One region of the Vallitalea sediminicola genome, then DNA from elsewhere that is predicted to be linked to it. Evidence: predicted binding sites of a transcription regulator. Region 1 holds the regulator's gene; the other holds the start of a gene.
The links. The regulator HrcA, encoded in region 1, represses chaperone genes, less so after heat shock. The targets are predictions, from matches to a motif close to TGTTAGCACTCNNNNNNNNNGAGTGCTAACA.

Region 1 (17,392 bases):
ATCGGATAAGAGGAATAAAATACAAATTATTTTTGAAAGACTATCAAATCATGGATAACAATAAAATGAGTATTTTAACCCTATTTAAATATTCTATGAAAAAGAAGTTTGCATATATTAAAAATGAATCAATTAAGGTATATGATAGGATTTTACCCGAAGATCAAGCAAGCTTAATGAAAGCAATGATCTTAGGAGAAAAATCTTATTTATCTGTAGATACTAAAAATAAATATTCTGAATCTGGTATCTCACATGTATTAGCAATATCTGGATTACATATAGCAATTCTTGGGTATGGTTTTTTTGGATTCATATGTTTAGTATTTTCCAAAAAGAAAGGTGTAATAATTACTATATGCTTTTTAGTACTCTACTTAATCTTAACTGGAGCAAGTGTTTCAACAATTAGAGCTGTAATCATGCTTTCTATCATATTATTAGCATATTTTTTTGGAAGGACATATGATATATATTCAGCTATAGCAACTGCCGCAATAATAATACTTGTGATTAATCCTTATAACTTATGGGATATAGGTTTTTTATTATCTTTTACAGCAGTTATAGGAATAATTACGATAACCCCAGCACTTGATGAATTATACAATAAAAATAGCAATAAGGTGTTAGCAATTTTTAATGTCAGTCTAGCTGCGACACTTGGTACTATGCCGGTCATGATTATTAATTTTTATGAATTGCATATCTATTCTGTTCTGGTTAATATCTTGGTAGTTCCTCTTATGTCAATAGTCGTCTTATTTGGATTTATTGGGCTTATATTTGGTTCTGTCTCAATTTATTTTGGTAAATTAATTTCTGGAATCATATTTTATATACTTAATTTTTATGACTTATGCTGTGAATCAGCCAATAGTCTTCCGTTAAGTACTATCATAATTGGGAAACCGAATCTCATTAATATTGTTTTGTTTGTTACAATATTAGTGTTAATATCTATGTTTGCTTATGAAAAAATAGATAAACAAATAATCAAAAAACTGATTGCTATAGCAGCTTCTGCATTATTGGTTATGAATTTAGTATTTTATATCAGAGAGAAACCTCTAGAAATAGTCCATTTAGATATAGGTCAAGGAGATAGTGCAGTTGTAATTTCACCGGATAGGAAAGTGTATATTATTGATGGAGGAGGAAATCTTAAGAAAAAAACAACAGATAGGGATACAGGATATTATATTTTAAGACCTTATCTTAAATATAACGGTATCAGCAAAATTGATTGTCTGATAATGACTCATAGTGATAGAGATCATGTTGGAGGTCTAATAGAGTTAGTAGACTATTTTAAGATAGATAATATCCTTCTCCCCTATGCTTATAAAAACAAGGGGGAAAAAGATATATTACTAGAAGAGTTGATTAGTAGAGCGAATGAGAAAAAAATTAATATTGTATACATCAATGAAAAGGATGTTATCAAGGATAAATATATTACTTTTGAAACTCTGTATCCTTTAAAAGACACAACAACTTTTCATAATAATAATGCTTACTCATTGGTATTAAAATTAAAATATAAATCATTTGATGAGTTATTTACTGGTGATATAGAAAAAGAAGAAGAAGAAAAAATTAACAATAAATATACAGATTATTTAAACAGTGATATAATTAAAGTACCCCATCATGGCTCTAACAGTTCATCAACAAAAGAGTTTGTTGAATATGTTAAGCCACGGTTAGCTGTAATAAGTTCCGGTAGGAACAACAGGTTTGGACATCCCCATAAAGAAATTGTTGAGAGATATATGAAAAATGATATACCTATTTTTAATACATCCACAGATGGAGCAATTACCATTAAAACAGATGGATATAACATGGGTATCAATACATATTACAGTGATAAACAGATCTTTTTGGGAGTAAAATGAAAATTTTAGGAGCAGAATATGAAAGGTTTAAAAAAACAACTACAAAGTAGCGAATATCATAATGTATATCTATTTTATGGAGAAGAAAAATATTTATTAGAGATTTATTTAAAAAAATTAATAGATGGATTGTTAATTGATACTGATCAAACTATGAATTATGATTATTTTGATAAAAATAATATGAATGTTGATAAGTTATTTGGTGCAATCGAGACTTTACCTTTTTTCGCAAACCGAAGAGTTATTGTTGTAAGCTATACTAAATTATTCAAGGGGAAAAGTAATAATTCACTTGCTATATCAGAGAGAATTACTGATATACCAGAATCTACAACAGTGATTTTTCTAGAAGATGAGGTTGATAAAAGAAGTAAGTTATATAAACTGATTAATAAAGAGGGTTATGTAGCAAGTTTTAATAAAATGACTGAGAATGATTTGGTTAAATGGGTTGGTCAAAAATTACATGGTTCCGGGAAAAAAATTGAGAAAAGTGTAGCTTTACATTTTTTGAAGACAGTAGGAACTGACATGGCGAACATAAATAATGAAATAGAAAAGCTGGTTATGTATTGTCAGGATAAAGATATTGTTACAAGAGGTTCCATTGATGAAATATGTACAAGAAGTATAGAGAACAAGATATTTGAGTTAGTAAGTGCTATGGGACAAAACAAAAGAGAGAGAGCAGTATTATTATATCACGATATGATAATTGCTAAGGAACCACCAGGAAGAATATTATTCATGTTGATACGTCAATTCAGATTAATATTGCAAAGCAAATTATTACATGAAAAAGGATTAAGTGAACGAGATATAGGAAGCAAGATTAAACTTGCGCCATTCATTGTTAGAGAATGTTTGCGTCAGGGTAAAAACTTAACTGCCGATAACTTGAAAGAAGCATTGAAGGACTGTTTGGAGACAGATAGTAATATCAAAATCGGTAAAATCGATGCTAGGATAGGTGTGGAAGTTGTTATAATGAAGTATAGCTGATTAATTTTCTTATAAAAAACGACAAATAAAAAAGCCGTACAATTGTACGGCTTTTGATTATGCGTTATTTACGACTTTTGTTAAACGAGAAACTTTTCTTGCAGCAGTATTTTTATGATAAATACCTTTTGTTTTAGCTTTATCTATAAAAGAAATTGCTACTAATAATTGTTTTTCAGCAGTTGTCTTATCTCCGGATTCAACAGCAGCTAAAACCTTTTTAGTTTCTGTTTTTACTCTTGATTTTATTGCTTTATTTCTCTCAGTTTTTGTCTCTGTTACTTTAATTCTTTTTTTTGCTGATTTAATATTTGCCAATGAAATAACCTCCAAAATTTTTATAAATATTTTTGTTTCGCAGTGGGAATAAAGGAAACTAAACATTTATTTATAGACCATTCATTATAGTCTTAAAGTCTTTTGTGGACTTCAAATAAATATCGCACATAAACATACTCTTGTATTTTAATATAGAATGCATGATAAGTCAATGAATATATAAAAAATAATTGGAAAAAATATTTTCTAAACGGTATGCAATAATCTTTAGAAGGGAATTGATTTTGATGGATAACAATAGTAAAGAAAAATTAGAGCAAGTAGAACAAAGATATAATGTCAGAACCGATTTAGCTATTGAAGCTAGAGAGATGGTTGGGGAAGAAGATATTGAGATAAAAGGAGTTGAAGTAATAGTAGATAACATAAAGGATATTGAGTTATCTATAACAAAAGTAAATATTCTTGACGAACATGGAGCAAAAGCACTAAATAAACCTATAGGTAGCTATGTAACTATGGAATGTGAAATGATGAAGCAAAATGCACCAGAAGCTCATGAAGAGATAGTGAGAGAATTAGCGAAACAATTAGGTGATTTAGCAAAAGTTAATAAAGATATGACAGTTTTAATCGTAGGTCTTGGAAATAGAGATGTAACACCAGACTCACTTGGACCTAGAGCAGTCTCCAATGTTTTGGTTACTAGACATCTTTTTCAAGAATTCGGAGAACCTGAGGGTGAGGATGGATTTAATAAGGTTAGTGCGATTATACCTGGTGTCATGGGACAAACGGGTATGGAGACGTTTGAAATAGTTCAAGGTATTGTTAATAAGATCAAGCCTAGTTTAGTAATAGCAATTGATGCTCTTGCTTCTAGAAGAACTACAAGAGTCAATTCTACTATACAGATTGCAGATACAGGAGTTCATCCTGGTTCTGGTGTTGGTAACAGACGTAAAGGGCTTACAGAAGAGTCATTGGGCGTCCCAGTAATAGCTATTGGTGTTCCAACAGTAGTCGATGCTGCAACTATAGTAAATGATACTATGGAAGAATTACTTGTAGAGATGAAAAAGCAAGCAAAAGAAAATACGGAAATAGCTGACATGATTAATAGTTTCAACGAACAAGAAAAATATCAGTTGATAAAAGAGGTTCTTTATCCGTATGTTGGTAATTTATTTGTTACGCCAAAAGAGATTGATGCGGTTATTAAAAGGTTAAGTAACATAATAGCGTCTTCATTGAATATAATGTTGCAGCCTAATCTAGAATTTGATGAAATTACAAAGTTTTTATCGTAGGAATACGGATAACTTTATAGTTTTTGTAATAAATCCCCTTGTCCAAAAATATATTTTTATAAGATGTTAATTTAATGAGGACATGTTGAAATAAGAAAGCAATTAGACTGTCCACTGCAAGGATAAGGGTGATTAAATGAATAAAGCATATCTACTTAAGAAAAACAAAAAAGCTTCACTTGTTTATATGGCAGTGTTAATAGTATTATCTATTATAATTATAATAAAATTATTTGGACTATATTTTACTAACGAGATGATTAGCTTTAAGAATCTCGTTTTTTCTGATATTGATTCATCGTTTTTTACTAGAATAATTCACTCCGTTAATCCTTCGGTTGAATATTATCTAGAGAGTAATGACAAGACCAACTTAGATATAAGTAATTATAATAAAATCGAGGCATTATACGGATATAATATTCCTCTTATTTCATTTGTAATGAACGAGAGTGATTATTCTTATTGTACTGCTTCTGAGAATTATCCTAAAATCAACCAAAAAGATAAAACATTCCAAAATGATTTGGAACACTATGAACATGATGAAAGCTTTTTTTCATCTCATACATTGGAACAGCAGATACCTGTAGTCAATACAACTAATTATTCTATGGAGCAACTTAATAGTTTTTCTTTTTTAAAATCGAACTTATACACATTTGATCCTAGTATTAATCCGACACAAGATAAATTTCCTATTGATAAATTCTTAAGCAAGGATATGTCCATAGATATGAGTGGAGATGGACCAAAAGTGTTAATTTACCATACCCATTCACAAGAAAGTTTTGTGGATAGTGTAAAGGGTAAAAAAGAAGATACTGTTGTAGGAGTAGGAGATGAATTAGCACGTATACTTGAAGAAAAATATAAAATAAAAGTTCTTCATCATAGAAAAGAATATGATATTATTAATGGAAAAATTGATAGGGATGAAGCTTATCAGAGAATTGAAGCACCGCTAAAAGATTTAATTAAAAAGAACCCTTCTATAGAAGTTATGATTGATATTCATAGGGATGGAGTTAGAGGTAACGTAAGGTTAGTTAATAAGCTTAATGGAGAACAAACCGCTAAAATCATGTTTTTTAATGGGTTAGCCTTATATCCAGTAATGCCTAATAAGTATGTTGTTGATAATATGGCATTTAGTTTTCAGATGCAATTGAAAGCTAATGAACTGTATCCTAATTTTACTCGAAAAATATATCTCAGGGGATATAGATATAATCTACATCTAAAACCAAAATCTTTATTAATTGAGGTAGGTGCTCAGACAAATACAGTTAGTGAAGCAATGAATGCTATGGAGCCTCTAGCGAAAATTTTATATGAAGTCATAAAATAAAACATTAAACCATTATTAATTTAAAAATATATTTTGTTGCTAAATTATATATATATATGCTATAATAACCAACAGAAAATGGGCTAAGGAGGATGTTGGTCTGTGGCAAAATTTAAACAGGATAATTTAAGAAATTTTTGTATAATTGCACATATTGATCATGGTAAGTCAACATTAGCAGATAGAATCATTCAGTTAACAGGACTATTGACTGCTAGAGAAATGCAGGCTCAAGTTTTAGATAATATGGAGTTAGAACGTGAAAGAGGTATAACAATAAAAGCTCAGTCCGTCAGGCTGGTATATAAAGCTAAAGATGGTGAAGAGTATATATTTAACCTTATTGATACACCTGGACATGTGGATTTCAACTATGAAGTATCTAGAAGTTTAGCGGCATGTGAAGGAGCTGTTCTTGTGGTTGATGCTGCACAAGGTATTGAAGCTCAAACATTAGCGAATGTATATTTAGCTCTGGAACATGATCTAGAGATAGTTACAGTAATTAATAAGATAGATTTACCTAGTGCTGAACCTGATAGGGTAAAAGCAGAGGTTGAAGATGTCATTGGATTAGATGCACAAGATGCACCGTTGATATCTGCAAAAGAAGGCATTAACATAGAAAGTGTGCTTGAAAAAATCGTAGCAGAGATACCAGCTCCCAAGGGAGATATTAATGCACCATTGAAAGCGTTGATATTCGACTCTTTATACGACTCTTATAGGGGCGTCATAGTATTTTGCAGGATAAAAGAAGGAAACGTTAAAAAGGGCATGAAAATACGTATGCTGGCTACTGAAAAAGAATTTGAAGTAGTTGAAGTAGGGTATTTTGGAGCTGGACAATTTATACCAGCTGATTCTTTGCAAGCAGGTACTGTAGGTTATATAACAGCCAGTATTAAAAATGTTCAGGATACTAAGGTTGGGGACACTATAACAGATGCTAGTAATCCAATATGTGAGCCTTTACCAGGTTATAAAAATGTTAACCCTATGGTTTTCTGTGGTTTATATCCAGCGGATGGATCCAAATACCAAGATTTACGTGATGCATTAGATAAATTGAAATTAAATGATGCAGCACTTAATTTTGAACCAGAAACATCAATAGCTCTTGGTTTTGGATTCAGATGTGGTTTCTTGGGACTACTACATCTAGAAATCATACAAGAGCGTTTAGAAAGAGAATATAATCTTGATTTAGTTACAACTGCACCAAGTGTTATATATAAAGTCTACAAAAATAATGGTGAAGTCATTGACCTTGCTAACCCTACTGATTTACCAGATGTTTCAGAGATAAGGACTATGGAAGAACCTATAGTAAAAGCTGAGATTATGGTTCCAACAGATTATATAGGAACAGTAATGGAGCTTTGCCAAGAAAGACGTGGAGAATATTTCGGCATGAACTATATTGAAGCAACAAGAGCTATGCTGACTTATGAACTACCACTGAATGAAATAATATATGATTTCTTTGATGCTTTGAAATCCAGGACAAGAGGTTATGCATCCTTTGATTACGAATTAGTCGGGTACAAAGAATCTGAACTTGTAAAACTGGATATACTGATAAACAAAGAAGTCGTAGATGCATTATCTTTTATTGTTCATGTTGATAAAGCATATGATAGAGGAAGAAAAATAGCTGAGAAATTGAAAACAGAAATACCTAGACATCTATTTGAAATACCAATACAAGCAGCTGTCGGTAATAAGGTAATCGCTAGAGAAACTATAAAGGCAATGAGAAAAGATGTACTTGCTAAATGTTATGGTGGAGATATATCAAGAAAAAGAAAACTTCTTGAGAAACAGAAAAAAGGTAAGAAAAGAATGCGTCAGGTAGGTAATGTAGAAGTGCCTCAACAAGCTTTCATGAGTGTGCTTAAGTTAGATGATTAGGTGTTTAAGATGAAAAATATTAGCTTATATATTCATATTCCTTTTTGCAAAAGTAAATGTAATTATTGTGATTTTTTATCATTTGATAATAAAGATAATGTAAAAAAGGAATATGTAAAAGCATTAATTAATGAGATAAAAAATTATAGCGAAATGACAAAAGAATATAGCGTGAAAAGTATATTTGTAGGCGGTGGTACACCGTCTATTCTGTCATGCGCTGATATAAAAAAAATATTTGATTCCCTAAAATTATATTATAATATCCATGAGAATGCTGAGATAACAATAGAAGCAAATCCAGGGACCCTTGATGAACAGAAAATAGAAACACTTTTATTATCTGGTGTAAATCGTATAAGTCTTGGATTGCAATCATGTAATGATAAATTATTAAAAAAATTAGGAAGAATCCATACGTGGGATGAATTTTTACTAAATTATAATTTGATTAAAAATAGTGGTTTTAAAAATATAAATATTGACTTAATGTTTGCTTTACCAAACCAAAATATCAGTGACCTAGAAAATGATTTGAAAAAGATTATCAATCTTAAACCAGAACACATATCTTATTATTCATTAATAATCGAAGAAGGAACTAATTTCTCTAAGTTATATGAGGATAATAAACTTGATCTACCCAGTGAAGATGTAGAACGTAATATGTTTTGGTTGATTCATAATACGTTGCAGGAGAATGGATATAAACACTATGAAATATCTAATTATGCGTTGGATGATAAAGAATGTTATCACAATAAGGTATACTGGAAAGAAGAAGAATATATAGGGCTGGGGTTAGGAGCTTCCTCATATTTTCAAGGGTTTCGCTATAAAAATATTGATGATATTACTAAATATATAGATATCAATGGGGATATTGAAAAACTTAAGGAAGGTACTAATAAAATCAGTAAAAAGACTTCAATTGAAGAATATATGTTTTTAGGGCTAAGATTATTAGAGGGTATAGACAAAATTGATTTTTATAATAGATGGGGACATGAAATAGACTATTATTATAAAGAGGTTGTAAAAGAACTTATAGAAAAAGGACTAATAACTGATGATAGATTTAGATTGAAATTAACCCCTAAGGGAATTGATGTTAGTAATTTTGCATTAGCTATGTTTTTATTTGATTAATTTAGCTATTATGGGCATAAACATAGGGATTAAAAGATATCACAAATGTGTTTCTCATAAAAAAAATAATTAAATTTCGTAAAATTACTTGACAAATCTATCTGCAAGTGATATTTTTATTTCAAGCATTAGCACTCATTAGAGCAGAGTGCTAACAGAAAAATATCAAATGAGTTTCGTGAAGTTTATTGATGTTACATATTAACCATACTGTACTTATTAATATTTATTATTAAGTATGACTGATGTTTTTATTATTTTAGCTATTAGAAGGTGGTGCGAATATGGAACTAAACGATAGAAAAATAAAAATTCTTAGAGCAGTAATATTAGATTACCTTGATACAGCTGAACCAGTAGGTTCTAGGACAATTTCAAAAAAATATGACTTAGGAATAAGTCCAGCTACTATAAGAAATGAAATGTCTGATCTAGAAGAGTTAGGTCTTATATTGCAACCTCATACTTCTGCAGGTAGAATACCATCTGATAAGGGGTATAGGCTATATGTTGACAGACTCATGAATCTTCATCATGATGAAATTAATAATGGTTTGTATATAGAACAGCTGTTTCAACGAGTAGATAGGATTGAATCCTTGTTGAAAAATATTGCTCAGATGCTTGCGAATGAAACAAATTATGCTACGCTTGTTTCATCACCACAGATTAATAAAGCTAAGATAAAAAACATACAATTGATAGGCATACAAAAGAAAAGAATACTGGCTGTTATAGTTACAGATGGTAATATTATTAAAAACTATATGATTAATATTAATGAACCAGTACATCAAACAATGTTGAATAGATTAACTTTTGTGCTTAATGAGCAGTTATATGGACTTACACTAGAACAAATTAATTTACCGTTAATTCAACAACTCAAAGATTTTGCTGGAAATAACGCAGACATTGTTAATAAAGTATTAGATGCAATATTTGATACGATAAAATCTGTTGATGACACAGAGATTTATACATCTGGTGCAACTAATATACTTAAGTTTCCAGAATTCAACGATATTTCAAAAGCTACCAATCTAATACATAGACTTGAAGAAAAACAAGTTCTAAAAGATATGGTCTATACTGTATTAGAAGAAAATGGTGTTAATATAAAAGTTACTATTGGTAATGAAAATGTTATTGATGAAATGAAAGATTGTAGTTTAATCACTACAACCTATAAGCTTGGTGAAGAGAATATTGGATTTATTGGTATTATCGGTCCTAAGCGGATGGATTATGAAAATACCATAGGTTCTCTTTCTAGTTTAATGTCAAAGATGGAAGATATTATTAACAAGTTAAAATAGAAAGGTGGTTATATAGTGGCTAAAGAAGAAGAAATCAAAGATGGAAAAATTAATGAAGAAGAAGTTGAACAAAATAATAGTCAAAAAGATTCAGAAGAAAATTTAGAAAATGTTGAAGATGTAAAATTAGAAGAAGATTCTACTGGAGAAAATGATATGAATAAAAAACTGAAACAAAAAGAAAATGAAGTTAACGAATATGTAGATAAATTACAAAGAACAATGGCAGAATTTGATAACTTTAGAAAAAGAACTATAAAAGAAAAATCCATGATGTATGAAAATGGAGCTAAAGAAACATTAGATAAATTATTGCCGATTGTAGATAATTTTGAACGTGCACTTGATAGTATATCAGAAGAACAAAAGGAGTTACCTTTTACTCAAGGTGTAGAAATGATATTCAAACAACTTATAAGTGCTCTTAATGAACTTGGAGTTGAGGAAATTAAAGCTGAAGGAAATGAGTTTGATCCTAATTTCCATCACGCCGTTACCCACGCTGATGATGAAAATTTGGGCGAAAATGTAGTTGCAGAAGTATTCCAAAAAGGATATATGTACAATGATTCAGTTTTAAGACATAGCATGGTAAAAGTAGTAAATTAATATTACTAAAATAAAAATATAGAATGCATGATTATGATATTGTGCATCTTATATATAGATGTTATTAAAAATAATAATCGTCCTATTGACGAGTGTATTGATATGAAGGAGGAAATTAAATGGGTAAAATAATTGGAATTGACTTAGGTACAACTAACTCATGTGTTGCAGTTATGGAAGGTGGAAAGCCAGTAGTAATTGCTAATGCAGAAGGTATTAGAACAACACCATCAGTTGTTGCATTTACAAAGAATGGAGAAAGATTGGTAGGAGAGCCTGCTAAAAGACAGGCGATTACTAATCCAGATAAAACAGTAGCTTCAATCAAGAGACATATGGGTACTGATTTTAGAGTAACTATTGATGATAAAAAATATTCACCTCAAGAAGTTTCTGCAATGATTCTTCAAAAATTAAAAGCTGATGCAGAAAGCTATCTAGGTGAAAAAGTGACAGAAGCTGTTATTACAGTTCCTGCTTACTTCACAGATAGTCAAAGACAAGCAACAAAAGATTCAGGTAAAATAGCTGGTCTTGAAGTAAAAAGAATTATCAATGAGCCTACTGCAGCAGCTTTAGCATATGGTCTTGACAATGAAAATGAACAAAAAATAATGGTTTATGATCTTGGTGGTGGAACATTTGATGTATCTATCATTGAAATCGGTGACGGTGTCATTGAAGTATTAGCTACAAGTGGTAATAACAAACTTGGTGGAGATGACTTTGATGAACGTGTTATGAATCACCTTATAAAAGAATTCAAGACTTCAGATGGTATAGATTTAACTAATGATAAGATGGCTGTTCAAAGATTAAAAGAAGCAGCAGAAAAAGCTAAAAAAGAATTATCATCAGCAACAACAACTAATATTAACTTACCATTCATCACTGCTACACAAGAAGGACCAAAACATTTGGATATTACACTTACTAGAGCTAAATTTGATGAATTAACAGCTGACTTTGTTCAACAAACAATGGGTCCTGTTAATAATTCATTAAGAGATTCAGGTCTTTCAGCATCTGAACTTGATAAAGTATTATTAGTTGGTGGATCAACACGTATTCCAGCTGTACAAGATGCAGTAAATAAATTAACAGGTAAAGAACCATTTAAAGGAATTAATCCAGATGAATGTGTTGCAATCGGTGCATCTATTCAAGGTGGTAAATTATCAGGAGAAGCAGGAGCAGGCGATATCTTATTACTTGATGTAACTCCTTTATCAATTGGTATTGAAACTTTAGGTGGTGTAGCTACTAAGTTAATCGAAAGAAATACAACTATTCCTACTAAGAAGAGTCAAGTATTCTCAACTGCTGCGGATAACCAACCTGCTGTTGATATCCATGTAGTTCAAGGGGAAAGAGAATTTGCTAAAGACAACAAGACAATTGGAAGATTCCAATTAGATGGTATTCCACCAGCAAGAAGAGGAATTCCTCAGATTGAAGTTTCTTTTGATATAGATGCAAATGGTATTGTTAATGTTACAGCTAAAGACCTTGGAACAGGTAAAACACAACATATTACAATTACAGCTAGTACTAACTTATCTGATGATGAAATTAACAAAGCAGTTGACGAAGCTCAAAACTTTGAAGAAGAAGATAAGAAGAGAAAAGAAGCTATTGATGTAAGAAATGAAGCGGATTCACTTGTATTCCAAACTGAAAAAACATTAACTGATTTAGGCGATAAAGTTGACGCTGCTGAAAAAGAAAAAGTAGAAGTTGAAGTTACTAAGTTGAAAGAAGTACTTGGTAAATCAACTATAGAAAATATGACAGATGCTAATATTGAAGAAATCAAAGTAGCAAAAGAAGCATTAATGACTGTTTTCACAGAGTTATCAACTAAATTATATCAACAGGCAGGAGCTGCAGGTGCTGGACCAGGTGCAGAACCAGGTGCTCAAGATGCCCAAGGAGCTTCACCAAATCAAGAACAACAAAATAATGATGATGATGTGGTTGACGCAGACTTCAAAGAAGTGTAAAATATAAAATTGTAAAAAAGCCAAAGACATTGGTCTTTGGCTTTTCTAAAGAATATATATATTATAAACGTAAATTTTTTATTATACGTGATAAATGTGATATTTTGACCACAATATATAATGATTCTTATAAAGATATTTTCGTTATAATTGATATCTTTTATGAGGCGTCTTTTTTGTATTGACAATATATATTGTGGTGAATTTAATACTATTATATAAAAGTTGAATTAAAGAATTGCTATAGAGCCAGTAATTATTTAGTTCTACTTAACTTATAAATCAAGGAAAAATATATAATTCAAAATTAATCATAAAAGAGGTAGGTGGGAATTATGGCAGATAAGAGAGACTATTACGAAATATTAGGTATTGAGAGAAATTCCAATGATGCTGATATAAAGAAAGCATATAGAAAATTGGCAAAGCAATATCATCCTGATATGAACCCGGGTGATACATCTGCTGAACATAAATTCAAGGAAGCATCAGAAGCTTACGAGGTTTTAAGTGATTCAGCAAAAAGATCAAAATATGATCAATTTGGTCACGCAGCATTTAGTAATGGCGGCGGCGGCGGAGCAGAAGGCTTTGATTTCTCAGATGTTGGAGATATATTTGGAGATATATTTGGAGATTTCTTTGGTGGTGGAGGCCGCAGAAGAAATACTAATGCTCCAACTAAAGGTGCTAGTCTAAAAACTTCTGTTACTTTGGAATTTAAAGAAGCGGTATTTGGTGTAGAAAAAGAAATTGATATGGTGGTTTCAGAAACATGTGAAGACTGTTCAGGTACTGGTGCCAAAAAAGGTACAACAGCAGAAACTTGTTCACACTGTAAAGGTTCAGGTCAAGTTAGATATAATCAACAGACTATGTTTGGTAATATAACTAGCGTTAAAACATGTAATAATTGTGGTGGAACAGGGAAAGTAATAAAAGAAAAATGTTCAACTTGTAGAGGAACAGGATATTTAAGAAAGAGAAAAAAAATATCTGTAGATATTCCTGCGGGTATTGATAATGGTCAAAGTATAAGATTAAGTGGAAAAGGCGAACCAGGGACTAATGGTGGACCTAGAGGAGACTTATTGGTTACTATATATGTAAAACCTCATGACTTTTTTGAAAGACAAGGGGTTGACATTTTTTATACGTTACCTATATCTTTTGCTCAAGCAGCACTTGGAGCAGAACTTGAAGTGCCTACTCTTGAAGGAAATGTAAAGTATGAAATAAAAGAAGGAACACAAACACATACTAGATTCAGGTTAAAAGGAAAAGGTGTACCTCATATAAGGAATTCCAAGATTAGAGGAGACCAATATGTTACAGTGGTCGTGGATGTTCCTAAAAAATTAGATGACAAACAAAAAGAATTACTAAAAGAATTTTCATCTACTTTTGGAGAAAACGTTAAAGATTTCAAAGACGGTAAGAAAAAAAAGTGGTATGATAAAGTAATGGATGCCTTTGATTAAATGATAGGCTACATACGATAAATATTATGGCGTACTAGAAGGATGTGTAATATATTGAAATGGACACAGTGTAAAGTCTATATCAATGATGAAGCCATTGAAGCGGTAAGTTATATGCTTACTGAGCAAGGTATAGAAGGTATAGAAGTAGTTGACAATACCCTATCAAATGAAGACATGGAAGAAATAATAGTTGATTATATTGAAGATGGGGTTATTGATAATGATAAAGATACTTATATTAGATTTTATTTATCTGATAAAGAGAATATTGCTGAAACAATAGATGAAATAGAAGCTAAAATAATGGATATAGGCAAATATCTAGATGTTGGAGCAAGCAATATCGAATCAACTATCATAGATGATGAAGATTGGGCTAATAATTGGAAAAAATATTATAAGCCTTTTAAGATAGATAGCAATATAATAATTAAACCGACTTGGGAAAAGTACACAAGAAAAACTCATGATGATGTTATAATAGAGATAGATCCAGGGATGGCATTTGGTTCAGGAACACATGAGACTACTTCCATGTGTGTTAGTATGATTAAAAAATATTTATCAAATGATGATTTGGTGATAGATGTAGGTTGTGGAAGTGGAATATTAGGAATTGCAGCTGCTAAATTAGGAGCTAAAGAAGTGACATGTGTTGACCTTGATAAAAATGCTGTAAAAGCTGCCAAAGAAAACGTTGTTACTAATAAAGTAGATGATAGAGTTAATGTAATCAATGGTGACTTACTAAAATTAGTAGATATTAAAGCAAATATGGTAGTTGCTAATATTATGGCAGATATAATAATGATATTGGCAAAGGGAGTATCTAAATACCTGATGCCTAATGGTATTTTCATATCCTCTGGAATTATATTAGATAGAGTAGAAGATGTAAAAGATGCTCTGTCAACTAATGGCTTTAAAATAATAGAAATTAAAGAAATGGGAGAATGGGCAGCTATTGTTGCTATGTACTTTTGAAAGGAAAGTGTGTTTTATATGCATAGATTTTTTGTAGAACCTAACCAAATTATTGAAGATGAAATTCGTATTATTGGTGATGATGTAAAACATATTAAAAATGTACTTAGAATGAATAAAAATGACGAAATTGTAATTTGTGATGGACATAGTAATGATTATTATTGTATAATTAATAATATTGAAGGTGACTATATAAATACAAAAATAGTCAAAAAGACACATTCGGTTACCGAGCTAAAGACAAAAATTTACCTTTTTCAAGCTTTACCCAAACAAGCTAAAATGGAATTAATTGTGCAGAAAGCAGTAGAGTTAGGGGTATATGAAATAATTCCTGTTATTACTGAAAGAAGCGTTGTTAAAATAAATAAACAAAATGGGACTAAAAAATTGGCTAGATGGAATAAGGTAGCTCAGTCTGCTGCAAAACAATCCAAACGAGGTATTATTCCAATAGTAAATGAAATAATGAATTTTGAAGAAGCAATTGAATATACTAAGCAATTGGATACAACTATTGTCCCTTATGAAAATGCTAAAAATATAACAGAAACAAAAGAATTCATTAACAATCTAGAATGTAAAAAGATTGGAGTATTTATAGGTCCTGAGGGAGGATTTAGCCTTGATGAGATAGAAGAGGCTAAAAGTAGTGAGGCTAACATCATAACACTGGGGAAAAGAATACTAAGGACAGAAACAGCAGGTTTAGCTATATTATCATTACTAATGTTTCAACTTGAGGAGGAATAGTATGGCATTAAGAGTATTAATCGTTGATGATGCAATTTTCATGAGAACTGTTTTAAAGAAAATGTTGGCAGAAGAAGACTTTGATATTTGTGGAGAAGCTAATAACGGAAAAGAGGCAATAACTAAGGCAAAAGAATTACAACCAGATGTAATTACTCTTGACATCACAATGCCTGAAATGGATGGTGTGACAGCACTTCCAGAGATACTTAAGGCAAGTCCTAATTCAAAAGTAATTATGTGTTCAGCTATGGGTCAACAACCTATGGTTATAGAAGCTATAAAAAATGGAGCAAAAGATTTTATTGTTAAACCATTCCAGAAATCAAGAGTAGTGCAAGCTATAGAGAATGTTGCGAATAAATAGTAAAGATTCCGCAAGTAATTATGAATATGCGGTTATCGAATAAAGATAAAATGACTAGTGGTTTTGGGCAAGATATATTATATTAAGCTTTAAGAGTTTAATATAGTATATCTTTCTTAAATTTTTATCTTACGTGTGTTTTATATTAATATGAACCAAACTATAATTAAGTAATTGAAAGTGAAAGGATGCCTTAGAATGGAAATTTATTTGGACAATGGGGCTACTACAAAACCTTTTGAAAATGTCATAGAAGAAATGAGCAAAGTGTTTAGGGAAGACTACGGAAATCCCTCATCATTACACAAAAAAGGATTTGAAGCTGAAAAATATATTATTAAGTCAAAAGATATATTCTCTAAAATATTAAAAGTAAATCAAAAAGAAATTTATTTTACATCAGGTGGTACAGAATCTAATAATCTTGCCATACTTGGTGTAGCAGATGCGTATAAAAGATCAGGTAAACATATAATAACTACGGCAATAGAACATTCTTCAGTTAAGAATACAATAAATTATCTGGGGGATAATGATTATGAGATAACAGTATTACCAGTTGATGATAAAGGACTTATTAATTTAGACCAATTACGAGACAGCATACGTGAAGATACTATTCTAGTATCCATAATGCATGTTAATAATGAGATTAGTACCATTATGCCAATAGATCAGATTGGAAGATTAATCAAAGAGAAAAATAGAAATACTATTTTTCATGTAGATGCTATACAATCCTTTGGAAAACTAAATATTTATCCTAAAAAATGGGATATTGATTTGGTAAGTATAAGTGGTCATAAATTCCATGCACCAAAGGGAGTAGGAGTAATATATATTAATGATAACATTAAGATAAATCCAATAATATATGGAGGATATCAACAAAGCGGTATTAGATCTGGTACAGAGAATGTACCTGGAATTGCAGCTATTGGTCTTGCAGCGAAGAGTATGT
Region 2 (17,392 bases), on a different contig from region 1:
TATTTGTAGGATGTAGTAAGGAAGATAACGATAAGGATAGCGGAAGCAATATTGAGAATCCTGATTCAGGAGATAAGGATGACGATGGAGATAAAGAGGAAGAAGTTAATGTTTCTGTAGATGATATAGCAGCTGCGATAAGAGAACAGATAAAACAAGATATGATTGAACAAGGTATGTCAGAAGAAGATTTTACTGAAGAGGGAGTAATACCTGGATATATTGATGGAGATTTAAAGTCAGAAGAAGAAAATCCTATGATAACAATTGAAATCAATAAGGAAGATATAGAAGAGGGCAGATTAATTGCACCAATGATTAACCTTAATTCTAATCAGATAATCATTTTGAAGGCATCAGAAGAATCAAAAGTCAGTGACTTACAAGCAGTACTAGAGTCAGTAAAAGAATCTCAAGTTGGTGTATGGGAACAATACTTACCAGATCAATATGAAAAAGTTAAAAATAATATTATCAAAACTAATGGTAAATACTTATTATATGTAACTTATGATAATCCAGAAAAAATAGAAGAAATATTTGATGACTTGTTAAAATAATTTATTAAATGGAAGGGGCTGCTTTTGAATTAGGGGTAGCTCCTTAATTTTACAATAAAGGTTGTTTGCATTTTATTAAATCGGCTAATAGGAGAGAACATATGGTATTCAGCAGTTTAGTATTTTTATTTATATTTTTACCAATAACTTTATTATTGTATTTTTTGGCTCCTAGAAAAATAAGAAATATAATTTTGCTAGTAGTGAGTTTGATTTTCTATGCTTGGGGTGAACCCATATATATTTTACTTATGATATTTTCGTCTATAGTTGATTATACCCATGGTATGTTAATTGAAAAGTATAGAAATCAGGATAAGAAAGCCAAATTGATAGTTCTATCATCTGTAATTATTAATTTGAGCTTATTAGGTTTTTTTAAATATGCAGATTTTATGATACTGAATATAAATAATATATTTGGTACCACTTTTGGGGAATTCAATCTACCTCTTCCTATAGGTATTTCTTTTTACACATTTCAAACTATGTCATATACGATAGATGTTTATCGTAGACAAGCTCCTGTACAGAAAAATCCTATAGCACTAGCAACCTATGTGACACTATTCCCTCAACTGATAGCAGGACCTATAGTCAGGTATCAAACAATAGCGGACCAGATTAATAATCGTCGAGAAACTATAGACAAGTTTGCAACAGGTTTAGAACGTTTTATATTAGGTCTTGGAAAAAAAGTTTTATTAGCAAATAATATTGGCTTATTGTGGAGTCAAATTCAAAATACTAGTTTTAATGATTTAACTGTTTTGACAGCGTGGCTAGGAATTATTGCTTTTGGATTTCAAATATATTTTGATTTTAGTGGGTATTCAGATATGGCCATAGGTTTAGGTAAGATGTTTGGTTTTGATTTTTTAGAGAACTTTAATTATCCATATATATCAACCAGTATTACAGAGTTTTGGAGAAGATGGCATATATCTCTAGGTAGTTGGTTTAGAGATTACGTATATATACCTATGGGTGGTAATAGAGTAAGTAAATTTAAAGTATATAGAAATTTATTTATTGTATGGTTTTTAACAGGGTTATGGCATGGTGCAAGTTGGAATTTTGTATTATGGGGATTATATTTTGGATTAATAATTGCTATAGAAAAAGCATTTTTATTGAAATATATAAATAGATTATGGAAACCTATAAGGCATTTATATGCATTACTATTAATATTAATTGGATGGGTCTTATTCTCTTTTGATAACTTCAGTGAGGGTATTGAATATCTGAAGATAATGTTTGGTTTTACTCATGCTCCTTTAATAAATAATCAATTTGTTTATTATCTATATACTAATGTGATACTAATTGTCATTTTAATATTACTATCAACGCCAATCATTAAGAATATATATGAAATGCAAGTTAAGAGAGAGAATGATTCAAAATTACAAACTATAGCAGTTCCTACAATATTGTTTATAATACTCTTCATATCAACTGCTTACTTAGTGGATTCAACCTACAATCCATTTTTATACTTTAGATTCTAACAGACTTCAAGGAGGTGACATTGATGAATAAAAAATCAAGTATAATTATTATTGTGATGTTTGTCATATTTGTGGTGGCAATCAATTTATTGAATGTTGTTACAGAAGATAGACATTTCTCAGAATCAGAAAATAGAATACTAGCTAAAAAACCTTCTTTAACATGGAAATCAATTAAAAATGGACGATTTACTCAAAAATTTGAGGATTATGTAACGGATCAATTCATATTTAGGGATTTTTGGGTTGGTTTAAAATCAGATAGTGAAAGGTTGCTCCTAAAACAAGATAATAACGACGTTTTTTTTGGTAACGATGGTTATCTATTAGAAAATTTTCCAAAACCTAAAAAAGAGGTTATAGATAAAAATATTGCAAATATAAATTATTATCAAAGCAAAATACAGGACATGAAAACATATGTTTTATTGCCTCCTACTTCAGTTAAGGTAAATGAAAATAAATTACCACTTTTTGCAACACCGTATGATGAATTATTGACTATTGATATATTCAAAAACAATTTGATGAATGTGAATTTTGTAGATGTATATGCATCTCTAGAAGATAAAAATGATGAGTATTTATATTTTAGAACTGACCATCATTGGACAATGAGAGGTGCTTATTATGCTTATGTCTTATTAGCAAAAGAGATGGGTATAACACCTATTCCTATAAATCAGTTTGATACAAAAATCGTATCTAAAGAATTCTTTGGAACATTATATTCAAAGGCTAACAACTATCGTGTTAAACCAGATTATATAGAAGTTTTTACACCTATTAAGAATACTAATGTTAAAGTTGATTATGTAAGTGAGAACAAATCTTCTAATTCTTTATATGAAGAAGAACATTTAGATACTAAAGATAAATATTCGTATTTTCTAGATGGTAATCATCCTATAGTTACTATAAAATCAGATGGAACTAATGGTAGAAAGCTTATTATATACAAGAATTCATATGCACATTGTTTAATACCTTTTTTGGTCAATCATTATGAAGAAATTCATATTTTGGACCTGAGGTTTTATAAATTGAATGTATATGATTACATCAGTGAAAATAATATAACTGAAACCTTATTTTTATATGATATATTGAATTTTTCTAAAGACAGTAGCTTGAATATATTGAATGTAAAATAATATATTTTGTTAAGATAAATATTTTACAATACTATAACCTCTTATAAAATGATAGCATCGTTCTAATCAATTTTATAGGAGGTTTTCTTATGATTAAAGTAAGAAAACTAAAATTTGGTTAGTAAAAGAAACTTTGGGTCAATGCACAGAACATTACGATAATAACAAGGTGTATAATTTCTTATATAAAGCAACTCTTGTAGAGGATTATATATGGGGATGGTGTATAGAAAAACCTAGTATCAGATTAATTGATAGTCCTTATAAATAGACAATATTTGATTTATTTTTATCCTTTTTCTAAAATACTATTAAATTATTAAGTCTAGGTCTATGAAATTTTTACATATTATGATATTATATACTAATAATAGGAAAAAATAGGTAGAAAATTTGTCGTATGAAAGATATACATAAGTAATACTTGATTGATTCTAATATACCACAATAGAAAAGGTGCATTTTATGAGTGATATATTTTCTGGACTAGAGAAATTAGGATTTAACAATATTGAAGCAATGGATATATTCGAAGATGAAAAAAAGAAGAGAGCTAAAATGAAAATAAAGAAAACATCTAAAATTTCTGCAAAAGATCTACTTTATGATAGGAAAGTATTATGTCCTGTTTGTGGTGAAAAATTTATTACAAGAACTGTAAGAGCAGGTAAAGCTAAATTACTGTCTATTGACACTGATTTGAGACCCAAATACGATATTATAACTCCATATGCATATGATGTCATCCTTTGTAATTGTTGTGGGTATGCTGCTCTGAGTAAATTTTTCAAAAAGATAACCGTAACTCAAGCAGATTGGATTAAAACACAGATTTCTAACAGCTATAGAGGAAGAAAGTATCCAGAGGAGTATACATATGAAATAGCTATTGAAAGATATAAATTAGCTTTGCTGAATGCTGTAGTAAAAAAAGTTAAAGCAAGTGAAAAAGCTTATATTTGTCTTAAAATCGCTTGGTTATATAGATGTTACACAGAAGAATTGGTGCAAAATGAGAATCCTTCTGATGAACTGATAGAAGATAACTATAAAAATGAAATGATTTTTATTGCAAAAGCTTATGAAGGATTTGTAAATACATATCAGAGTGAAGCTTTTCCAGTATGTGGTATGCAGGAAATGACAGTGATGTATTTAATTGGAGATTTAGCTAGAAAATTAGGGAAATTAGATGAATCGACTAAATGGGTATCAAAAGTAATAGTATCAAGAACAGCTAATGAAAGATTAAAAGACAAAGCTAGAACCATTAAGAATCTAGTAAAAGAACAGAAAAAGATTAATGCTAAAAATGACGATGAGCAAAATCAATGAAATTACAACTTGCTTAGAATGAAGTTAATAATAAAAAGGGTTGTCTAATAATACATTGCTAGTATTATATGTACAACCCTTTTGACGTCAATTAATTGACTTTTAGGCTATTAATTTTTAATATTGTTCTTATTAAAGCATCCTTAGAATTTTTCCAAGGTTCATCTGCAAATCTATAATCATTCTTCTGGATGAACCAATCAAGGTCTTCTTTTATGCGATTAAGGTTTTTAGTCTCAAGAGATATAATAATGTCAAGGAATGATTCAAGCGATGAATCATTAAGATACTTTGGCGCTTCATTATAGAGCAATGCAAAATGGTTTAAGCAAAACCCGTTACTTGATTTAACTACATCTATGAAAGATTTATCTTTTTTGATAAGATAAAAAAATGTATCTGTATATTTTTGGAATGTAGAGTTTATTCTATCGCAGATGTAACAACTGGATTCCTTTTCTTTTAGATATGTAAATACTTTTGTATCATTATTATCATTTTTGGAGAATAATTTTTTCTTGGATTTTGGATTATTAGATGAAATAAGATTTTCAATTTCTTTTTGCAAATTATCAAGATGACTATTAAGCATAAGAGCGAGGCCTAATCTGTTTTTATTGGAATACATTTTGGTTAAATGCTCATTACAAAATCCAAGATTATTAGTTTTTTCTCTTACATCTGTTTCCATATAAGATGGACCTAATACAAATTGGATTGTATTTTCTTCAAGAGTATTATACATATTACAAAAAGGACATTCACCGTTTTCTTTAAAAGAATCTATTACTGGAATTGTATATATTTTTTCTTTCATTTTTACACCCACTTGTTTTATAATATATTGTATATTCATATTTTTGCTTTTAAGCATATGGAATATATTGAGTATAGCATAAATACAGGTTCAGTGATAGAGTTTATTAGATACATAAGTTCGAAATTTATAGATTATTTAGGAGGTTAAATAATGGAATATACTGTAGAGAATAATAATATACTAGTTAATAATTACGTTGATTTTGATATTGAACATATCTTAGAATGTGGTCAATGTTTTAGATTCTATAAAAAATCTGATAAAGATTACTTGTTAATAGCTTATGACAAAGTATTAAGAGTTACCCAAGATGAGAATAATGTCATATTTCATAATACTAATAAAAATGATTTTGATACAATATGGACCAATTATTTTGATTTAGAAAGAGATTATGGAGATATTAAGAAAGTACTTAGTGATAAAGATGAACATTTACATAAAGCTGTTACAGAAAAAGGTGGTATAAGAATTTTACAACAAGATACATGGGAAGCTCTTATTTCATTTATTATATCTCAAAACAAAAATATAACACATATAAAAATATTAATCGAAGAACTATCAAAAAAATATGGTACTTATATTGGTGAAGAAGATAATATTAAATATTATTCCTTTCCTACTATAGAACAGTTATCTGCTGCAAGCGAACAAGATCTAAGAAATCTTAAAGTTGGTTTTAGAGCACCATATATGGTTGATGCGTGTAGAAAGGTCATAAGCAACGAAGTAGACTTAGATAGCTTGAGCTCCATGAAAATAGAAGACGCAAAGAATGAATTAATGAAAATTAAAGGAGTTGGTCCAAAAGTAGCAGATTGTGTATTGCTTTTTGGAGCGAAGAGATATGAAGTATTCCCAACTGATGTTTGGGTTAAAAGAATAATGGAGCATTACTACTTTAATAAGGATACTAAAATAAAAGCTATACATGAATTTGCAGTGGAGTATTATGGAACACTAGCTGGATTTGCACAACAATTCCTGTTTTATTATGCTAGGGATTTCAAGATTGGTAAAAAATGATAATCAAATTGTATAAACTATAGTAGTAATGGTGAAAATATATATTAGTTCTGATATATATTATAATGTCCAAGATGCCATTGCAAGCAGTAGATATAAAAGATTGGATAATGCTTTGATGTAATCAGGAGTAAATTGAAGAAAACAAGAGTATATTAAAGAACCAATGAGATGGTCTGGTGTAATGCGTGAAAATGGTTGAAATAAACATTTGCAATTAATTGCCTATTTTAATAATATATACCTTGAGATTAGCACTCGATTGAAGAGAGTGCTAACAACAGAAAAAAGAAAATATAAGAGATAATTATAAGGAGGTAAATAAAAATGAAACTAGTACCTTTAGGAGACAGAGTAGTTATTAAACAATTAGAGGCTGAACAAGTAACTAAATCAGGTATCGTATTACCTACTGGAGCAAAGGAAAAGCCACAAGAAGCAGAAGTAGTTGCTGTAGGACCAGGTGGAATGGTTGAAGGAAAAGAAGTGAAGATGGAAGTTAAAGTAGGAGATAAAATTATTTATTCTAAATATGCCGGTACAGAAGTTAAACTAGATGAGAATGACTATATTATTGTAAAACAAAGTGATATATTAGCAATTGTTGAATAATCATTGAATTGAAAGAATAAAAACGAAGAAAACAAGGAGGCTACATAATGGCTAAAGAAATTAAATTTGGTGCAAGTGCAAGAAGTGCTTTAGAAGCAGGAGTTAACCAATTAGCAGATACAGTAAAAGTAACATTAGGACCAAAAGGAAGAAATGTTGTTCTAGATAAAAAATTCGGTACACCACTTATCACTAATGATGGTGTTACTATTGCAAAAGAAATTGAATTAGAAGATGCTTTTGAAAACATGGGAGCACAACTTGTTAAAGAAGTTGCAACTAAGACAAATGATGTTGCAGGTGATGGAACTACTACAGCTACAGTACTTGCACAATCAATGATTCAAGAAGGAATTAAAAATATAGCTGCAGGAGCTAATCCAATTATTCTTAGAAGAGGTATGAAAGAAGCTACTAAGAAAACTGTAGAAGCTATCAAAGAAATGAGCAGTGCATTAACTGGTAAAGATCAAATCGCTAAAGTTGCAGCAATTTCAGCTGGTGATGATGAAGTAGGACAATTAATTGCTGATGCAATGGAAAAAGTATCTAATGATGGTGTTATCACTATTGAAGAATCAAAAACTATGGAAACTGAACTTGAATTAGTTGAAGGAATGCAATTTGATAGAGGTTATTTATCACCATATATGGCAACAGACATGGATAAAATGGTTGCTGACCTAGATAATCCATATATATTGATTACAGATAAGAAAATCAGTAATATTCAAGAAATATTACCTATTCTTGAGCAAATAATCCAATCAGGATCTAAGTTGTTAATCATTGCTGAAGATGTAGAAGGCGAAGCTTTAGCAACATTGGTTCTTAACCGTTTAAGAGGAACATTCAGCGTTGTAGCTGTTAAAGCTCCTGGTTTCGGTGATAGAAGAAAAGCAATGTTACAAGATATAGCAATCTTAACAGGTGGTACTGTAATTTCTGAAGAAGTAGGTATTGATTTAAAAGAAGCTACTATGGAAATGCTTGGTAAAGCAAAATCTGTTAAAGTTCAAAAAGAAAATACTATTATAGTAGATGGTTCTGGCGCTAAAGAAGATATTGATGCTAGAGTTAATCAAATAAGAGCTCAAATAGAAGAAACAACTTCTGAATTTGATAAAGAAAAATTACAAGAAAGATTAGCTAAGATGGCTGGTGGAGTTGCTGTAATAAAAGTTGGAGCAGCTACAGAAACAGAAATGCAAGAAAAGAAACTTCGTATGGAAGATGCTTTAGCAGCTACTAGAGCAGCAGTAGAAGAAGGTATTGTTGCTGGTGGTGGAACATCTTATATCCACGCTTCAAAAGAAGTTGCTAAGTTATTAGATAGTGCTGAGGGTGATGAAAAAACAGGTATTAAGATTATCCTTAAATCATTAGAATCTCCACTTCGTCAAATAGTTACTAATGCAGGACTTGAAGGTTCTGTAATTGTTAATAAAGTGAAAGAAGTAGATGTTAACATAGGATTTGATGCTCTTACAGAAGAATATGTTGATATGGTTGCAACTGGTATCATTGATCCAACTAAGGTAACTAGAAGTGCACTTCAAAATGCTACTTCAGTAGCTTCTACATTACTTACTACAGAGTCAGTAGTTGCAGACATAAAAGAAGATGAACCTGCTATGCCAATGGGCGGCGGAGCTCCAGGAATGGGCATGATGTAATTTAATATATAAGTATGATACAAAGCCATCAGTTAAAGCTGATGGCTTTTGTGATTTTATACAATGTATGTATTATATTTGATGAAAAATTCTATATTAGGAATTAAAGGTATTCGGTTTTTATGGTTGTATAGTGAAGAGTATTGTTATATAATGGATGTAATTGTACAATGTATTCATTAATTATTATTTTACAGCACAGAATGCAATAATAAACATAGGAGGAAAAGTATGGGTGATATATTTAATGAACAAATAGTTGAAAAAAGCAATTCTCTAAAAGACAATCTTCTTAGAGGGGCAATAATTGTTGGTGCACTAGTATTAATTATGATCTGTTCAATAATACCTGTTTTAGTAGGTTTCCTTATACCTATAGCAATGGTTATTATAATTGGGGTAGTTTTCTTGATGAGAAGACTTAATGTAGAATTTGAGTATATATTTACAAGTGGAGAATTGGATATTGATAAGATATTCAATAAAAATAAAAGAAAGAAATTTATTTCTTTCGATATCAGAAAAATAGAGATCATGGCACCTGTTAATAGTAAAGACCATGCTAGTGAATTATCTAATTGCGAAAAAGTCATTGATTGTAGTAGCGGTACTCAAAACAAGAATGTCTATGCTGCAATGATAGTAAGAAATGGTAAAAGAGAAAAAATTATTCTTGAGCCTAATGAAAAGATGATGAAAGCAATTAAGAAATATATTCCAAGAAAAATAATGCAGTATTAAAAAATATTTAATTAAATTAATAATTAATGTTGACAAATAAGAGTATTTTTGTTAAACTCACAAAATATATATTATTAAATAGTGGGAGCTATTAGTAGTTATCTGTATCATTTCCTACTATAAATAAAGAGGTTAGGGATAATGTATTCCTAATCTTTAATAATAAATAATTATATTTCTATTAAACAAATATAAAAGAATATTTTTCACTAATACTATAAAAATATGAAAAGAAAGAAAGAGAGGATTACAATGCATAAGATTGTGAGCGAAGGAATAACTTTTGATGATGTTTTATTAATACCAGCACATTCTAAGGTGCTTCCTAACCAAGTAGATGTTTCTACGAATTTAACTAAAAAAATTAAATTAAATATTCCATTTATGAGTGCGGGTATGGATACTGTAACTCAATCAAGAATGGCCATAGCTATGGCTAGACAAGGTGGAATAGGAGTAATTCACAAAAATATGTCTATAAGCAGACAAGCAGAAGAAGTAGATAAAGTAAAAAGATCTGAAAATGGTGTAATAACAGATCCTTTCTTTTTATCCCCGGATCATTATGTATATGAAGCGAATGCATTAATGGCAAAATATAGAATATCAGGAGTTCCTATTACTGAAGGCAAAAAACTTGTAGGAATATTAACAAATAGAGACCTTAGATTTGAAACTGATTTTAATAAGAAAATAAAAGAAGTCATGACTAGTGAAAATTTGATTACAGGTGCTGTTGGAACAACTCTTAACGAAGCGAAAGAAATAATGGGTACTCATAGAATCGAAAAACTTCCTATAATAGATACTGAAGGAAATCTTTCAGGTCTTATTACTATAAAAGATATTGAAAAGGCTATTAAATATCCACAATCAGCGAAAGATAGTCAAGGTAGATTATTAGTAGGCGCTGCTGTGGGTGTTACAAAAGATTACATGGAAAGAATAGATGCTCTAGTAAATGCTAGTGTAGATGTAATAGTTGTTGATACAGCTCATGGTCATTCAGAAGGTGTAATCAATACAGTTAGAGGAATAAAAGAAAAATATCCAGAACTTCAACTAATAGCAGGAAATGTAGCTACAGCAGAAGCAACAAAAGCCTTAATCGCAGTTGGTGTAGATGCAGTAAAAGTTGGTATTGGTCCTGGTTCAATATGTACAACACGTGTAGTATCAGGAGTAGGTGTACCTCAGGTTACAGCTATCTATGATTGTGCAGAAGCTGCAAAAGAATCAGGAGTACCTATTATTGCTGATGGTGGTATTAAATACTCAGGTGATGTTGTTAAAGCTATTGCAGCCGGTGGTAATGTATGTATGATGGGTAGTTTATTTGCAGGTTGTGAAGAAAGCCCTGGAGATACTGAACTATATCAAGGAAGAAAATATAAGGTATATAGAGGTATGGGTTCACTGGGAGCAATGGAAAAAGGAAGTAAGGATAGATATTTCCAAGAAGATGCTAAGAAACTAGTCCCTGAAGGAGTAGAAGGAAGAGTAGCTTACAAAGGTCCTGTAGAAGATACAATTTATCAGATGCTTGGAGGATTAAGAGCTGGAATGGGATACTGCGGTACTGCAACAATCAATGCTCTTAGAGAAGATGGAAGATTTACTAAGATCTCCAGTGCATCATTAAAAGAAAGTCATCCTCATGATATTCAAATAACTAAAGAAGCTCCAAACTATAGTGTTAGCTAATAGTTTTTATATCTCCAATCATAATGGTTGGAGATATTTTTAGTTAAAGGTAAAGAAAATTTTTTTGCATTATTAGGTAAAATATGGTATGCTATTACAAATTATATAGGAGGTATTTTATGAAGAATAAATTTGGTTTAATAATTGCTTTAGCATTGGTATTTACTATTACTAGTAATGTGTATGCTGGTGGATGGTATCCTGGTGCCAGTGATTGGGCTACTGAAGAATTGGATAACGCATCTCAAAACGGGATAAATAATGGGTATAGTGACTACAATTGTAATATTAACAGAGTACAATTTGCTGAACTTATAATGAATATGTATAATCAAATGACAGGTAAATATCCAAATCCTGTTCCTAGTAATACATTTTCTGATACTACTGATAAAAATGTTCTTATGGCAAATGCAGTAGGTATAATTAAAGGTAAAGGAAAAGGTATTTTTGCTCCAAACGCTCCAATTACAAGACAAGAGATGGCTATTATGATGAGTCGTTCAATTGATAGTATGAATATAGACTATTATAAAGGAGATGGAATTTTATCTGTAGTTGATAAAGATAGCGTAGCTGGTTGGGCAGTATCTGGTGTTGATTTTGCTTTTGAAAATGATTTTATGAAAGGTAATGGTACTCACTTTAAACCACTTGCTAATACACCTATTGAGCAAGCTGTTATTATAGTAAACAGAGTATATAATAAGTATTATACTAAGCCTATAGAGCCTAACGATTATTCTAGGGGATATGATGTATCTACTGAAAATAATAATATTTACGTAATATTTCATAATAATGATCAGAAAATTAAGATAGGTGAAGGCAATTATTATCAGATACTTGAATCAGATACTAGTAAATTATATTGCCAAAAGACAGACGTTGTATATAGATATAACTTTGAAAAGAATGAAGTTGATTGGAAATACGAACATGCATCTCTAACTGATTATACACTAATTAACGGTGGTAAGTATGATGGATATATTGTATTGAGGATATATACTATGATGGATTGTTATAAAAATTTAGTTCTAAATAATGATCTAACTGAATTAGGCAACATATCGAATTGGAATAGTAAAGAGGAGCTTAATCTAAAGATTGAAAAGCTTTTGAATGAGTATAACAGAGAAACAACTGGTACTGAGGAGTTTAATATTAAAGTTACAGACCCTTCTCAAAGCTGGGATAACGTAAATTTTACAAAAACATATTTTAAGTTTTATAGTAATCCAGATTATTCTTTTGTAGATGATTATTTATCAATAAAACCTCGTAGCAGCGAAGACAATGATATAACACCTATTGCTGTTTTGAGAAATGATACCGCGGCATGGGGCTTTAACGCTTATGGAGGAATATATCAGGTAGATGTTTGCTTATCTAGTGACGATGACAGTAATGCTGGTATAGTGTTTAATGTGGATAGAATTGCTGATGGATATAATAATTTCTTAGGATTCTATGCAGGTATAGATGCAGAAGGTGACAAAGTAATGCTAAGAAGAGGTGAAGGCCTAAATAATGGTGATTGGAAAAATATAAGTAACGAAAAAGTTGGATTTGATATAAAAACAAATCAATATTATACATTAAAAGTTGTTAAAAACGGTTCTTCTATTTCTGTTTATCTTAATGACATTTTATATATAACAGCTTCGGATGATAATTTTAAGGATGATCTTAAAATGTTTGGGCTAAGAACATGGGGAAAGAGTGCAAAATTCAAGAATTATACTGTTGAACCACTACCATATTAAACATATTTAATTAATATTCATTTTATAGGGCTGTTGCACTAGTGAATTTTATTTGCTAATACAATAGCCCTGTTTTTATATTTGTTTTTTATCTATTAATTACTTTACATAGATTTAACATAAGCATTATATTCCTTTAACACATAGGTGTTACATTATATATGTATTAAACAAAAAATAAAAAAAGTGAATTATTATATTAATAATAATTGGGAGGACTAAGTAAATGAAAAAATTCAAAAACGTATTGATGGTAGCACTTATTGTTGTATCTATGTTAGCTTTTGTAGGATGTAAAAGTGATACAGATAGTAAAACGGCAGCTGATAACAAAGAAGTAAATAGTAGTGTAGACAATAATAAAGATGATAGCAAAGACTCTAATAATGATACAGATGACAGTAAAGATGCTGCCCAAGATGATAAATTAAGTGGTTTGGTTTCAGTTTCAGGTTCAACTTCTGTTGAAAAAATAGGAATTGCAACAGCAGAAGAATTCATGGCGTTAAATCCAGATGTTGAAGTTACTTATGAAGGTATTGGATCATCAAACGGTGTTAAGAATGCAAAAGATGGTGTAACAATTCTTGGTACAGCTTCTAGAAATCTTAAGACAGAAGAAAAAAATTGGGGTTTAACAGAAGTAGCAATCGCATATGATGGTGTTGCAGTTATAACTCATCCAAATAATGAAGTAAATGAATTAACTAAAGAACAAGTTCAAGCAATTTACAAAGGTGAAATCACTAATTGGAAAGATGTTGGCGGAAAAGATGAAGAAATAGTAGTTGTTTCAAGAGAAGATGGTTCTGGAACAAGAGGAGCTTTTGAAGAAATAGTTGATTTTGAAGATGCATTAACAGAAAAAGCTATCATAGCCAAAGGAAATGGAAATGTTCAGACTACTGTTGCTAAAAATGATAAAGCCATAGGATATGTATCTTTCACCTATATTAATGATACTATAAAACCATTCAATATTGATGGTATCGAACCTACTTCAGAAAACGTAGTCAGTGGAGATTATAGTATATCAAGACCATTCTTACTAATATACAAAGAAGAAAATATGACAAAAGAGAGTAAGGCATTCGTAGATTTTATACTAAGTAGTGAAGGACAAAATATCGTAGAAGAAAAAGGCGGTATAAAAGTAAATTAATAAAATATCATATAAGGGGTTGTTGGAGATTAGACAACTCCTTATATTGATATTAATGATTAACTAGGTCTTTTTGAATTTATATATCGTTTAGGTTAGGAGAAAGATACATGGATATAAACTTGAACATGATAAAAGATAAAAATAAAATAATGGATGATAAAAAAACATTTGATATGAAAATTGATAAAAGACGTGAAGTTCTTGAGTCAGTAGCTAGAAAAATGTTTTTGCTTAATGCTTGTATAGCAGTTATTAGTGTAGCAGCTATAACTTTTTTTGTGTTTTACAAAGGGTTACAACCATTTTTTTCTAGTAATGCAGAAGGAACTTATAGTTTAGTAGATTTCTTAACAGGCACCCAGTGGCGACCAAATGATGATATCAATAGTGCTATGTACGGCATTCTATATATGATATGTGGTTCACTAATGGCTACTGTTGGAGCCATAATCATCGGAGTACCTATAGGAATACTAACAGCTGTTTTTATATCACAGATAGCACCAAAAAATATTAAAAAGATAATTAAGCCTGCGGTAGAATTATTGGCTGGTATACCTTCAGTTATCTATGGGGTATTTGGATTAGGGATAATTGTACCTAAGATTATGGATATATCTCCTAGAGCTCAAGGTCAATCATTATTAGCGGTTATATTAGTATTGACAATCATGATATTGCCAACTGTTATAACCATATCAGAAAGTGCTATAAATGCTGTACCAAAAGCATTTATAGAAGGATCTTACGGATTAGGAGCATCCAAGATACAAACTATTTTCAATGTTATATTACCTGCTGCAAAATCAGGTATTCTAGCAGGAGTAGTACTTGGAATAGGTAGGGCTATTGGAGAAACCATGGCGGTTATGCTTGTGGCTGGAAATCCAATTGCAGGTATTCCAACTAGTATATGGGACCCTATAAGACCATTGACTACTAACATTGCTATGGAAATGGGATATGCATTTGGATTGCATCAAGAAATACTATTTTCAACGGGAGTAGTACTATTTATATTTATTATTATACTTAATCTTATATTAAATAAAATTACAGCAAAGGCAGGAGATAAATAATGAATAGAAGTATAAAAGATAAAATAATGTACGCATTCATTGGTTTAGCAACAGCTTTTACTGTAGGGATTTTATTATGGATAATAGGATTTGTTTTTGTTAACGGATTAAAATATGTCAATCTTGATTTTATTACTTCAAATTATGATTCACGAACAACTTATGTAACGATACCAGTTTCTGATAACAATACTAATAATAAATTAGGAATCAATTTTGAAATAAAAGAATATGAAGACACTAAATATCCTGTTATAACATCCTTGGATAAGTCATCAAAAGTAAAAGAAGCAGTGGATAAAAAAGGTGAATCATTCAAGCTTAGAAAAGGAGATATAATTAAAAAAGTTGCAAGTAAATCAACAGGTGATATTACAAATGAAGAATTGATCAATATTATAAATAGCGTTGAAACCGATACTATCTTGGTTAAAGTAACTAATAAAGGGGAAGGTATATTCCCTATGTTGATCACTACATTATTGACAATATCATTGTCATTGATAGTAGCATGTCCTATTGGTATTTTTGCGGCTATATATTTAACAGAGTATGCTAAACCTGGTAGATTAGTGCGATTAATACGATTTGCTACAGAGAGTTTGGCAGGTATTCCATCAATTATATTTGGACTATTTGGTATGATCTTCTTTGTAGTATTCTTAAAATTCAATTATTCTATTTTAGCTGGTTCCTTAACTCTTAGTATAATATTATTACCAGTTATTATCAGACAAACTGAAGAGTCCCTTAGAGCTATACCCAATTCGTATAGAGAAGGTTCTCTGGGATTAGGAGCTACCAAATTACAAACTATCAGAAAGGTAGTATTGCCTAATGCGGTATCAGGTATAGTCGTGGCAATTATACTTAGTATAGGAAGAATTGTAGGAGAATCTGCAGCATTGTTACTTACTGCGGGTACAGTAGCTAGAGTACCTAAAAACCTATTTTCATCTGGGGCAACATTAACAGTAAAAGCCTATGCTGTTGCAGAAGAACAAGGGGATATTGGTATGGCTTGTGCTATAGGGTCAGTTGTAATAATTCTTATCTTAGTATTGAATACACTATCAAAATTAATATCTAGGAAGCTAAATAAGTCAAACATATAAATAGAGGTGATGAGATGGATAACAATATAAAATTTACTGTAGAAGATCTTGATTTGTTTTATGGAGATTTCAAGGCATTAAACAAAATAAATATGAATATAAATACCAATGAAATAACAGCATTGATTGGACCATCAGGTTGTGGTAAATCAACATTTCTTAGAACATTAAATAGAATGAATGATCTAATTGAAGGAGTAAAAGTTGATGGATCCATTAAAATTGATGGAGAGGACATATATGGAGATATAGATGTAATAAAATTAAGAACGAGAGTTGGGATGGTATTTCAAAAACCTAATCCATTTCCAATGAGTATTTACGATAATATTGCATACGGACCAAGAGCACATGGTATCAAAAAGAAGAGCCAGCTCAATGAAATTGTTGAAAAGAGTCTACGTAGAGCTGCAATATGGGATGAAGTAAAAGATAGACTCAAAAGGAATGCCATTAGTTTATCTGGAGGACAACAGCAAAGAATATGTATCGCTAGAGCATTAGCCATAGAACCAGAAGTATTATTGATGGATGAGCCTACTTCAGCACTTGATCCTATTTCAACTATGAAAATTGAGGACTTGGCAACTGAATTAAAAAAAGATTATTCGATTATAATGGTTACACATAATATGCAGCAAGCTGCTAGAATCTCTGATAAGACAGCATTTTTTTTGTTAGGGGAGTTAATTGAATATAATAAGACCGAAATGATATTCAGTAATCCTGAAATCAGTAAAACAGAAGAATATATAACTGGAAGATTCGGTTGATTAATCATATAATGAAAGGATTGAAAAATTATGCCAATAAGATATAATTTTGAAAAGAAAATAAATGAACTTCACAAAGATTTAATTAAAATGGGTACACTTATAGAGCAGTCATTGGATGATGCTATATCGGCTCTTAAGAAGCAGGATGTATCTTTAGCTAAAAAGGTTATCGGTAAAGACGACGAAATAGATAATATGGAATTAAGAATTGAAAAAGAGTGCTTATTATTGATTGCAACTCAACAGCCTATAGCAGCTGATTTACGTGATATTGCATCTGTGCTTAAAATAATTACAGATCTAGAAAGAATCGGCGATCATTGTACAGATATATCGGAATATA

Region 2: the regulator HrcA is predicted to act here: its motif matches at 6,662-6,692, upstream of groES (co-chaperone GroES).

What each region holds. Positions count from the first base shown of each region.
Region 1 is NZ_BTPT01000013.1:43,948-61,339, forward strand. It holds gene ACX6CF_RS05645 (DNA internalization-related competence protein ComEC/Rec2) at 1-1,901, shown strand, start outside; gene holA (DNA polymerase III subunit delta) at 1,920-2,906, shown strand; gene rpsT (30S ribosomal protein S20) at 2,964-3,224, opposite strand; gene gpr (GPR endopeptidase) at 3,473-4,495, shown strand; gene spoIIP (stage II sporulation protein P) at 4,632-5,846, shown strand; gene lepA (translation elongation factor 4) at 5,949-7,760, shown strand; gene hemW (radical SAM family heme chaperone HemW) at 7,770-8,909, shown strand; gene hrcA (heat-inducible transcriptional repressor HrcA) at 9,194-10,228, shown strand; gene grpE (nucleotide exchange factor GrpE) at 10,244-10,837, shown strand; gene dnaK (molecular chaperone DnaK) at 10,957-12,840, shown strand; gene dnaJ (molecular chaperone DnaJ) at 13,176-14,321, shown strand; gene prmA (50S ribosomal protein L11 methyltransferase) at 14,376-15,308, shown strand; gene ACX6CF_RS05705 (16S rRNA (uracil(1498)-N(3))-methyltransferase) at 15,327-16,064, shown strand; gene ACX6CF_RS05710 (response regulator) at 16,066-16,431, shown strand; gene ACX6CF_RS05715 (cysteine desulfurase family protein) at 16,630-17,392, shown strand, end outside.
Region 2 is NZ_BTPT01000009.1:126,665-144,056, reverse strand. It holds gene ACX6CF_RS04255 (DUF4358 domain-containing protein) at 1-560, shown strand, start outside; gene ACX6CF_RS04250 (MBOAT family O-acyltransferase) at 662-2,074, shown strand; gene ACX6CF_RS04245 (DHHW family protein) at 2,098-3,228, shown strand; gene ACX6CF_RS04240 (DUF2225 domain-containing protein) at 3,694-4,563, shown strand; gene ACX6CF_RS04235 (DUF6062 family protein) at 4,655-5,380, opposite strand; gene ACX6CF_RS04230 (DNA-3-methyladenine glycosylase family protein) at 5,534-6,412, shown strand; gene groES (co-chaperone GroES) at 6,740-7,024, shown strand; gene groL (chaperonin GroEL) at 7,072-8,700, shown strand; gene ACX6CF_RS04215 (DUF6106 family protein) at 8,932-9,441, shown strand; gene guaB (IMP dehydrogenase) at 9,694-11,145, shown strand; gene ACX6CF_RS04205 (S-layer homology domain-containing protein) at 11,265-12,914, shown strand; gene ACX6CF_RS04200 (phosphate ABC transporter substrate-binding protein) at 13,141-14,076, shown strand; gene pstC (phosphate ABC transporter permease subunit PstC) at 14,187-15,158, shown strand; gene pstA (phosphate ABC transporter permease PstA) at 15,158-16,273, shown strand; gene pstB (phosphate ABC transporter ATP-binding protein PstB) at 16,288-17,046, shown strand; gene phoU (phosphate signaling complex protein PhoU) at 17,077-17,392, shown strand, end outside.